Regions from separate parts of the Providencia stuartii genome, predicted to be linked through region 2. Evidence: predicted binding sites of a transcription regulator. Region 2 holds the regulator's gene; each other region holds the start of a gene.
The links. Region 2 encodes PhoB, which activates phosphate uptake and scavenging genes when phosphate is short. Its sites were predicted from a motif close to CTGTCATAAAACTGNCNNAT; they were not measured.
Positions count from the first base shown of each region.

Region 1: a site for PhoB is predicted at 1,360-1,379, ahead of phoA (alkaline phosphatase). Genes of this name have one in related genera too.
Region 3: a site for PhoB is predicted at 1,606-1,625, ahead of serA (phosphoglycerate dehydrogenase). Genes of this name have one in related genera too.

Region 1 is NZ_CP119546.1:655,500-658,791, reverse strand. Features, by position in the region: gene phoA (alkaline phosphatase) at 1-1,286, opposite strand, end outside; gene P2E05_RS02800 (alpha/beta hydrolase-fold protein) at 1,476-3,053, opposite strand; gene P2E05_RS02795 (DUF3156 family protein) at 3,115-3,292, opposite strand, start outside.
Region 2 is NZ_CP119546.1:857,028-860,319, reverse strand. Features, by position in the region: gene phoR (phosphate regulon sensor histidine kinase PhoR) at 131-1,444, opposite strand; gene phoB (phosphate regulon transcriptional regulator PhoB) at 1,466-2,155, opposite strand; gene sbcD (exonuclease subunit SbcD) at 2,472-3,292, shown strand, end outside.
Region 3 is NZ_CP119546.1:1,520,081-1,523,372, forward strand. Features, by position in the region: gene P2E05_RS06510 (LysR family transcriptional regulator ArgP) at 1-411, opposite strand, end outside; gene rpiA (ribose-5-phosphate isomerase RpiA) at 604-1,260, shown strand; gene serA (phosphoglycerate dehydrogenase) at 1,641-2,891, shown strand; gene P2E05_RS06525 (5-formyltetrahydrofolate cyclo-ligase) at 2,932-3,292, opposite strand, start outside.

The DNA.
Region 1 (3,292 bases), 200 kb from region 2:
ACGACCATGACGGAACCATCTTTTGTAATCAGAGCTTGAGTCAAGCCAGGTGCTTTAACGCCTTGAGGAACAATTTGGCTAGAGTGAGCATGGTCAGCTGTCACAATAATTAGTGTGTCCCCATGTTTTTTCGCAAACTCTAAACCAACCTGTACGGCCTCATCCAACGCCACTGTTTCACCAATTTGACCACATGGATTCGCGCTATGATTCTTTTTATCGATGGAAGCACTCTCAACCTGTAAGAAGAAACCATTAGGGTTAACTTCTAATAACTCGATCGCTTTTTTAGTCATTTGAGCCAACGTTGGCGCATTTGGATCTAACTTAGAATTCGGTTTACACTCAAGCGGCGGGTTATCAATATTGCCATGATATGTCGCTTTAGGGCCTTCCCAAGCAACAGCCATATTACCGTCATGGAATAGGCCTAAAACAGGTTTGTCTTGGTTAGCAACAGTGACTGCATCTAAGGATTTCGCATCACGAACAATATTAAAGCCACGTTCCTTTGCTTGCTCTTCTAAGGTTTTACCTTGGTAATCACCCGCTTTTGCAACTTGTTTAAAGCTCTTCGCACCACCCCCTAACGTGACATCCGCGCGGGTAACCAGTAGTTGCTCAGTGATTGAACCACGACCACCATTCTCTAAGGCATTGGTTGCACATTTTTCAGACGTTTCTTCAGGTCCATAACATTTACGACCTGTCACATGAGAAAATTGTGCAGCAGGTGTCGCGTCTTGCAACTCAGAAGTCGTAACATTACCAGTCGCTTTACCATTACGTTTAGCAATCTCAAGTAAGGTTTCATGGTCTTTACCGAATACATCGACACCTAAGGCGCCATTATAGGTTTTTACACCAGTAGACCATGCCGTTGCAGAAGCAGATGAGTCGGTAACATAGTCAGGTTTTTGTGTTTTTTTACTTAATGCATAGTGAGTATATTGACCCGTGATAGGCAATGCATCAATGCCTTTAAAGAAACCACCTGCGCCTTCTGCATAGTTACGTGCGACGGTAATTTCAGAGTCTCCCATACCATCACCAATAAACAGAATCACGTTTTTCGCTTGCTCGTTATGAAGCGCAGATTTCATAATATCTGTTTGTTCTTGGGTTAAACGACGAGCACCACCAAATTGGGTAACATCACCTTGTGCAGCTCGGTGTTGTAAAGCAGCATCATCTTTAGACGTGGATGCGGAGGCGGGAATAATACTACCAAAAACTATTGAACTTACTGCTACAGCTAGAATCGATTTCATGCAATGATTCATCATAATCATTTCCTTGCCAATAAAAGAAGTTAAATATGTAATTGCTTCAAATAATGACTGGCATGCTAATCCTGCTAGATGACAGTTGAATGACGCTTTTGTGTCGAAAAGAAGACGATTGCCATAATATGCAAAAAAAGCAGTCCAATAAAGACTGCTTTTTGCATTTTCTATCACTAATAGATGACATTATTATTTCGGTGGTTCAGCCATCAAATAACGAGTCCCTTGATATAAGGTTTCACACCAAGAAACATAATCATGGCCACTCGGAAGCTCTTCGGCCTCCACTTGATACCCTTTATGCTTTAACACATCCAATAATCGATAATGATTTTGGATTATCCCACCCCAACTACCACGCTGTTCGAATAACCCTGCCTCAAGATAAAAACGTAACGGTTTTTTCGACATTTGTTCGATTTCGCGGATTAGCCATTCAGGATCTTTGCCTTTAGGTGCCCACCAATAAGAACCGGACATACTGAGGACATTCCCGAATAATTCAGGATGTGACAGGGCATTCCAAGTCGCCCCCAAACCACCATAACTCGACCCCGCAATAATGGTGGATTTTGCAGGCGCTTGAATACCTTTGGTTGCTAAAACAGGCATAAGCTCTTTAGCAAGCATAGCAGGGAACTCAGCGTTTGGTGGTAGCTCCACATTTCTGCGCTCAGAGCTAATGCTATCGACAAATACCACATACATCGGTGGTATGGCTCCTTCTGACATCCACTTATCAAAAAATTCAGCCATTTTGTATGTTTGTAGATAGATTTGCCCATCTAACAAAACGAATACGGCAGGTTGCTTCATGGCCGCCTTAGGGCGATACACATAAATTTGTCGATCATTATTCAGCACATTGCTGTGGAAGCTAAATGATGTCAATTGACCATTAAGTTGATGACCTTCTATCTGAGCAAAGTGACATTGACGTTTTTCGGGTGATAGTGACAATAATGAGAAACGATTATAGCGATCATTTAGCAGTGATGGGATCGCCTGTGCGTTGAAAGGATCCGCTTGTGCTGTTGCTAGAATTGCCTTGCGCTGCGCAAACCCACCTTCTGTCACTTTTGGCACATCTGGCGCAATTTTATATTGCGATAACGTATCATTCGGCACGATAAAAGTGCGGTACCAAATATCCGTATTCGGTATATGAGCCATGGTCTCATGGTTACCTGAAGGGGCACCTAAAATATAAGCATTCGCTTTTGCTCCACGCCATAAAAAAGTGACTTTCTGCTGCCCTTTCTTATACTCCTCAACGAGCGGGGTTCCCTGTTCTTTCACCTCTCGCCAAAAAGCATCTGTCGTTTTCTCCTTCAGGTGTTTATCAATCAATGCCTGTAACTTAGGGCTATCAATTTTATTTTCTGCCTCAATCGCCAAAGGCTGGTAATTCGATAAGTTGAATTTAAGATTCCATGGCTGAGCAGGGGCGCCCTGTAAATTGAGATAATATTGCCCCTGAGCAGGGACAATATAAGAGACGGAGTGAGGCTCTGCGTGTGGCATTTTTTGCAGCAGTACACGGATTGGTGTTTTAGTACTGTCAGTAAGTACGATATCTGAGATCCCATCCCCCTCTTGGCGGATATACTGTTTATCAGAAATTTCAACGAATAAACAGCTATGACCTTCACTATCATGAATACCCTGAATAGAAGAAGATAATTCATCTAAACGAATACACTCCGATACCGCCGCCATCGCAGATGACGAAAATAAAATACAACCAATTAAAGGTAACGATTTCACATCAACTTCCATTGAGAGCTAATTTAATAGCGAACATTACTATCAAATTAATATTTCAAACTCAATGATTGAGATAATGTTTTTCCATAAATTGGTGGAACAATTGCAACACACTCAATAAACGATGCCTTTGTTCCGGCGTTAAACGTAAATAGCGGCGTGTTGCAGGAATTCGGCACACCAGCTCTGAAGCGGTAAAAGGTTCTATCTCACAAGACCAAACACCATTACGAATATGC
Region 2 (3,292 bases):
AATAAACGAGGAAATCAATTTATTGATTTTCGGCTGATAACACAAAGCGGGAAAAACTACGTTTTTATCCCACTTTGTCAACAACCTCAAGCGGCTGTATGCCGCTTTTAGTCGGGTAATCATGACCTCTTTATGCTGTTTTATTCGCCTTTTTATCTACGACAATTAACACTGGCGGTAAGGTAAATGAGAATTCACTCCCCTTGCCTAACTGACTGGTTATCACTAACTGGCTGTTATGATGCTGCAAAGCATGCTTAACGATAGCAAGACCTAATCCCGTCCCCCCACCAGTTTGGCGAGACCTCGCTTTATCAACACGATAAAAACGTTCCGTTAAGCGAGGAATATGCTCTGCGGGGATCCCTGCACCATTATCTGTCACACTAAAGCGCGCGCCATTATGTGTTTTTTGCCAACCTACACGAATTGTCGTCCCTTCCGGTGTGTGCATAATGGCATTATAGACAAGGTTCGCTACCGCACTACGTAATTGCTCTTCATTACCATAAACACGTAACTTTTCATCCACTGAAAATACCAATTGCTGTCGGCCTTGGCTTAAACTTATTGCCTCCTGCTCTATCATTTTTAAAATGACCGGAATATTCACTTGTTCATCTAAATTGATATGAGGCGCGACTTCAATACGAGATAATTGCAGTAATTGTTTCACTAAATTATCCATCCGATGTGCTTGCTCTTGCATCACCATCAAGGCTTTTTTATTTGCCGGAGAAGTATTTTCTTGGTCTTCCAATACTTCAAGATAACCTTGAATGACTGTCAACGGTGTCCGTAGCTCATGACTAACGTTCGCAAAGAAATCTCTACGCGATTTTTCTAAGCGACGCTTTTCAGTGACATCACGAGCCACCATTAGGAGCTGGTCTTCGCTATAAGGCAAGATACGAAATTCGACAATAGCGCCACTGTTTAACTCTATCGTTAACGCTTGCTCATAATTTTGTAACGTGAAATACCGACTAAAGTCAGGATAGCGCAATAAATTAAAAATAGGTTGCCCGCTATCTTCCGGCCAACGAAAACCTAATAGGTGCTGGGCATGCCGATTACACCAAAAAATGTTACCTTCAAGAGTCATCATCACAACCGCATCCGGTAAAGACTCTGCCCCACTGCGAAAGCGTTTAATCAATTGGCCTAATTCACGACGGCGTTTACGGTTTCGTTGTTGAAGTTGGTAGATGCCATAAAATATGGGTTCCCACCCCCCTTTGCCATCAGGTGGAAGCATACTGCGATCAAGCCATAACCAATATGAAAGCTTCATCAGGTTATAGCTATGCCAAATTAAGGCCGCCGCCAATGAAATCACTAAAAGCCATGCTAGATGGCCGATGAAAATAGACAATATTAAGGCTGGTAAGATAAATAAAAACAGCCCCCAAACTAGCTGCTTCCATGATAAGCGTTCAAGCAAACTGGAATCTCCTGTTATTTCTCAGTAGCGCACTGAAAAGCGATAGCCAGTGCCACGAACCGTTTGAACCATTTTATCATGCCCTTCCGTCTCTAATGCTTTTCTGAGACGACGAATATGAACATCAACCGTTCTATCTTCAACATACACATTCGCCCCCCACACATAATTGAGTAACTGTTCACGGCTATATACGCGTTCGGGGTGAGTCATAAAGAAATGCAATAATTTATATTCCGTTGGCCCCATATCAATAGGCACATCGTTACTGCTAACGCGGTGAGACGTTGGGTCGAGTGTTAACCCATTCATTTCAATAATATCTTCAGTCGCCATTGGCGAAATACGGCGTAAAATGGCTTTTACTCGCGCGACTAACTCTTTAGGCGAAAAAGGCTTGATTAGATAGTCATCTGCACCAACTTCCAATCCCTTTACGCGATCTTCTTCTTCTCCCCTTGCTGTTAGCATCATCACAGGAACATCGCGAGTATCACTGTCACGTTTCATGTGCTTAATCACTTGAATACCGGATCCGCCTGGGATCATCCAATCCAATAGAACTAGGTCAGGTAATGGGTCAACCAACTGCGCAATCGCGGAATCATAATCATCAGCTTCAATAGACTGAAAACCATTCTGCTCCAGTACAAAACAAACCATTTCTCGGATGGGCGCTTCATCTTCAACAACTAGAATGCGTCTTGCCATGATTAATCCTGTAAATAAGAAGAGATTATTAAAAGTGAAACCATTATGCGTCACTTTTATGACAGAATTATGAATCCTGTCATCCAATGACACGACTCTTTTCTATATTAGTGGTAAATTGTCATTTTAGTGAAATAAACTTGTCATACATAATGCCGTGAATGGATTTATCTTCATACGGCATCATCATCTACTGGGCAATATGCCTAACATCTCTTCCCACTCAATTCGCTATTTGTTCTGATATTGCCATTAACGACCTCTAATAAGGTATACTCATCATCGCAACTCTATCAAGCAGCAGGAATCAGCCCTTATGCGTATCATTCATACCTCCGACTGGCACCTTGGCCAATATTTTTTCACCAAAAACCGAGCTGTTGAGCATCAACACTTTTTAACTTGGCTGATTGAGCAAGTTAAACAATACCAAGTGAATGCCGTGATCGTTGCCGGAGATATTTTTGACACAGGCTCCCCGCCTAGCTATGCGAGAGAACTTTACAACCAATTCGTTGTGTCACTCCAACAAACTGGCTGCCAGCTAGTCATACTGAGTGGTAATCATGATTCCGTTTCGGTCTTAAACGAAACCAGCTCGTTGCTTGCGTATTTAAATACCCAGGTTGTCACCTCTGGCAGCCATCCACAGGTGATCACCTTAAAAAATGCACAAGGCCAACCTGGGGCACTACTTTGTGCCATTCCTTTTCTACGACCAAGAGATATTCAATTGAGCGTGGCAGGACAAAGCAGCGAAGAAAAACAGCTATCACTACAGACCGCGATTAGCGAGTATTACCAAAATAGCTATCAACTAGCAGTACAACAACGGGCATCACTCGGATTAGATATCCCTATTATTGCCACTGGCCACCTAACGGTTGTCGGCGCCGAAGTGTCCGATTCTGTGCGCGATATCTATATTGGTAGCTTGGATGCATTCCCTTCCGGCGCATTTCCTCCTGCTGATTACATCGCATTAGGGCATATTCACCGCCCACAAACGATTGGGGGACAGCAACATATCCGTTACTCTGGCTCTCCTATTGCTCTAAGTTTTGATGAGGCTCAGCAACAAAAAAGTGTCTGTATGGTGGAGTTTGACGGCCATCAAATCTCACAAATTTGTCAGCT
Region 3 (3,292 bases), 660 kb from region 2:
TCGTCTCAAACGCTCTTGTGTGCGCGTCTCATCTTCCACTTGAATGTTTAAGCGAATGGGAGTGTTACCTAAAACAGGATTCAGGGCTGGTAATAGCCATGTGGCCAAACTGTCGGCGTTGACCGCAAGTGAAAGTAATAGTGGCGTTGAACCCCCATTTTCGTCACCTAGCCACTGCTCTTCGAGTAATTCTACCTGATGGAGTAAGGCTAATAGCTTTTGCCCTTGCTCTGTGGGATGTGGCGGAACTGTTCGAACGAGTAGCGGTTGACCAAATAGATTTTCTAATTGTTTGATCCGCTGTGAAACCGCAGATTGTGTAATACACAGTTTTTGAGCCGCTCTCTCAAATCCTCTTTCACGAATGACAGCATCCAGTGCTTGCAACGCGCGGTAATCAGGGCGCTTCATTAGGGGGTATTCTCCTTGTTGTTATTCTACTACTCACTATGCCATATTTTATTTCAGAACTCCTGTAATATTGATGACAATGTGTGAATCACAGAATACAACGAACAAAGCTGACCTTGTTAAGGGTCCGTTATATAATAGGCTTATTCAACAAACTTTATTTACTTGTGAAAAATAATAGAAGGCATGGGCATGACTCAGGACGAACTAAAAAAAGCAGTAGGTTGGGCAGCATTAGAATACGTAAAACCGGGTACGATCGTGGGGGTTGGCACAGGCTCTACTGCTTCTCATTTTATTGATGCACTGGCGACCATGAAAGGCCAAATTGAAGGCGCGGTATCAAGTTCTGAAGCATCAACCGCTAAGCTTAAATCATTAGGTATCCCTGTACTTGACTGTAATGATGTCGACTCACTGGATGTTTATGTTGATGGTGCAGATGAAATTGACCATCATATGAATATGATCAAAGGTGGTGGAGCGGCTTTAACACGTGAAAAAATCGTTGCAGCTATTTCTAAAACATTTGTTTGTATTGTTGATGAGTCAAAACAAGTGGATGTATTGGGCAAATTTCCACTGCCTGTTGAAGTGATCCCGATGGCGCGTAGCTATGTTGCGAGAGAGCTTGTTAAGTTAGGTGGAACACCTGAATATCGTCAAAATGTTGTGACAGATAATGGTAATGTTATTTTAGATGTTCACAACCTTAGCATTGTTGACCCCGTTGCTCTTGAAAATAAAATCAATGGGATAGCAGGCGTTGTAACGGTAGGCCTATTTGCAAATCGCGGTGCTGATGTTGTTTTAATGGGAACGTCTGCCGGTGTTAAAACCATTAAATAAATTAGCATGACAATCATGATTTGATTGTCATCGCCTTACCTAGCCGTCAATCAGATAAGCCAGCCATTATGTGGTTGGCTTATTTTTTATGTGGCATGGATTTTTGTTATCTATTTTAGCGGTATCACTGACCCGTAAAAAATTTCACTAATTTTTATTTATGATTATTTTGGTGATATATCTCACACTAATGCTTATAGTGCAGGCAAAATCCTTATTTTGTGTTACTCACCCTGATTTTCTACCATATTACTTCTTTTTCATCGCGTTTAGTGAGAGGGGCTAGGCAAACGATTGTATTGATACTGTGCCGTTTTTTGCTATGTTGGTACACGGTCAGTTCATCTGTTACAAATCTTAAGCATGATAGGGTAGGGTAAATGGTCAAAGTATCTTTGGAAAAAGACAAAATTAAATTTTTACTATTGGAAGGGGTTCACCAAAGCGCGGTTGATAATTTAAAAGCAGCAGGTTATACCAACATTGAATATCACAAAAGTGCGTTGTCGGACGAAGAATTAAAAGAAGCAATTAAAGATGCGCGTTTTGTTGGTATTCGTTCCCGTACTCATCTGACTGAAGACATTTTTGCAGCAGCTGAAAAATTGGTTGCTGTTGGTTGTTTTTGTATCGGTACAAACCAAGTGGATTTAGATGCTGCGGCTAAACGCGGTATCCCAGTTTTTAATGCACCGTTCTCAAATACCCGTTCTGTCGCTGAGATGGTGCTTGGTCAATTACTGTTATTGTTACGTCGCATACCTGAAGCGAACATGAAAGCGCACCGCGGTATTTGGGAAAAACAAGCTAAAGGTTGTTTTGAAGCGCGCGGTAAGCGTCTAGGGATTGTGGGTTATGGTCATATCGGTACTCAGCTAGGTATATTGGCTGAAGGCATTGGTATGGATGTTTATTTTTATGATATCGAAAATAAACTGCCTCTCGGTAACGCGACACAGGTGCGCTCAATGGCTGAGCTATTGAACATGAGTGATGTGGTCAGCTTGCATGTGCCTGAAACAGCGAGCACCAAGAATATGTTTGCAAAAGAGCAGTTTGAATTGATGAAGCCAGGGGCTATTTTCATTAACGCTTCACGCGGAACAGTCGTTGATATTCCTGCTTTAGCCGATGCCCTTGAGAGTAAACATTTATCGGGTGCCGCTGTCGATGTCTTCCCAACTGAGCCTGCTGCTAATAATGATCCGAATGATCCCTTCATTAGTGAGCTAATCAAATTTGATAATGTGATTTTGACTCCGCATATCGGTGGTTCAACGGAAGAAGCGCAAGAAAATATTGGGCTAGAAGTCGCAAGTAAATTAGCGAAATATTCAGACAATGGTTCGACGCTTTCTGCGGTGAACTTCCCTGAAGTTTCTCTGCCAGTTCATACAGAAGATACTAACCGTTTACTGCATATTCACGAAAACCGTCCTGGTATGATGAATAGCATTAACCAAGTATTTACTGAAAATAATATTAACGTTGTTGGTCAGTATTTACGTACTTCAGGAAACGTAGGTTACGTTGTTATTGATATTATCACTCAACAACCTGACCACGCTGACGATATCTTGGTTAAATTGAAACAATTGCCGGGAACGATCCGCGCACGATTATTATATTAATCGTTAACCAACGAGATTGAATACACATGATGGCACTGGATCACCAGTGCCATATTTTTTGGGGCGTAATAATTTCAGGTAGCGGGATATCCCAATGTGCCACAGGGAGCAAGGGAACGCGCTGGCAATCGTGTGCCAAACCAATGGGGTAAAAGCCTTTCTGTTGCCAGTTAGCTAAGGTTCTATCATAAAAGCCACCCCCCATGCCTAAACGTTGGCCTTGTTCATCAAAGGCAACTAATGGGATCATCATGATATCTAACTGATTGATAGGTAGCACTTGAGTGACATCGAGTGGTGGCTCATCGATGTTAAATCTATTTTTGATTAATTGCGTCGTTGGCGCATAGTTTAAAAACAGCAGATGATGACGGCTAAAGGGGTGTAATACAGGTAGGTAG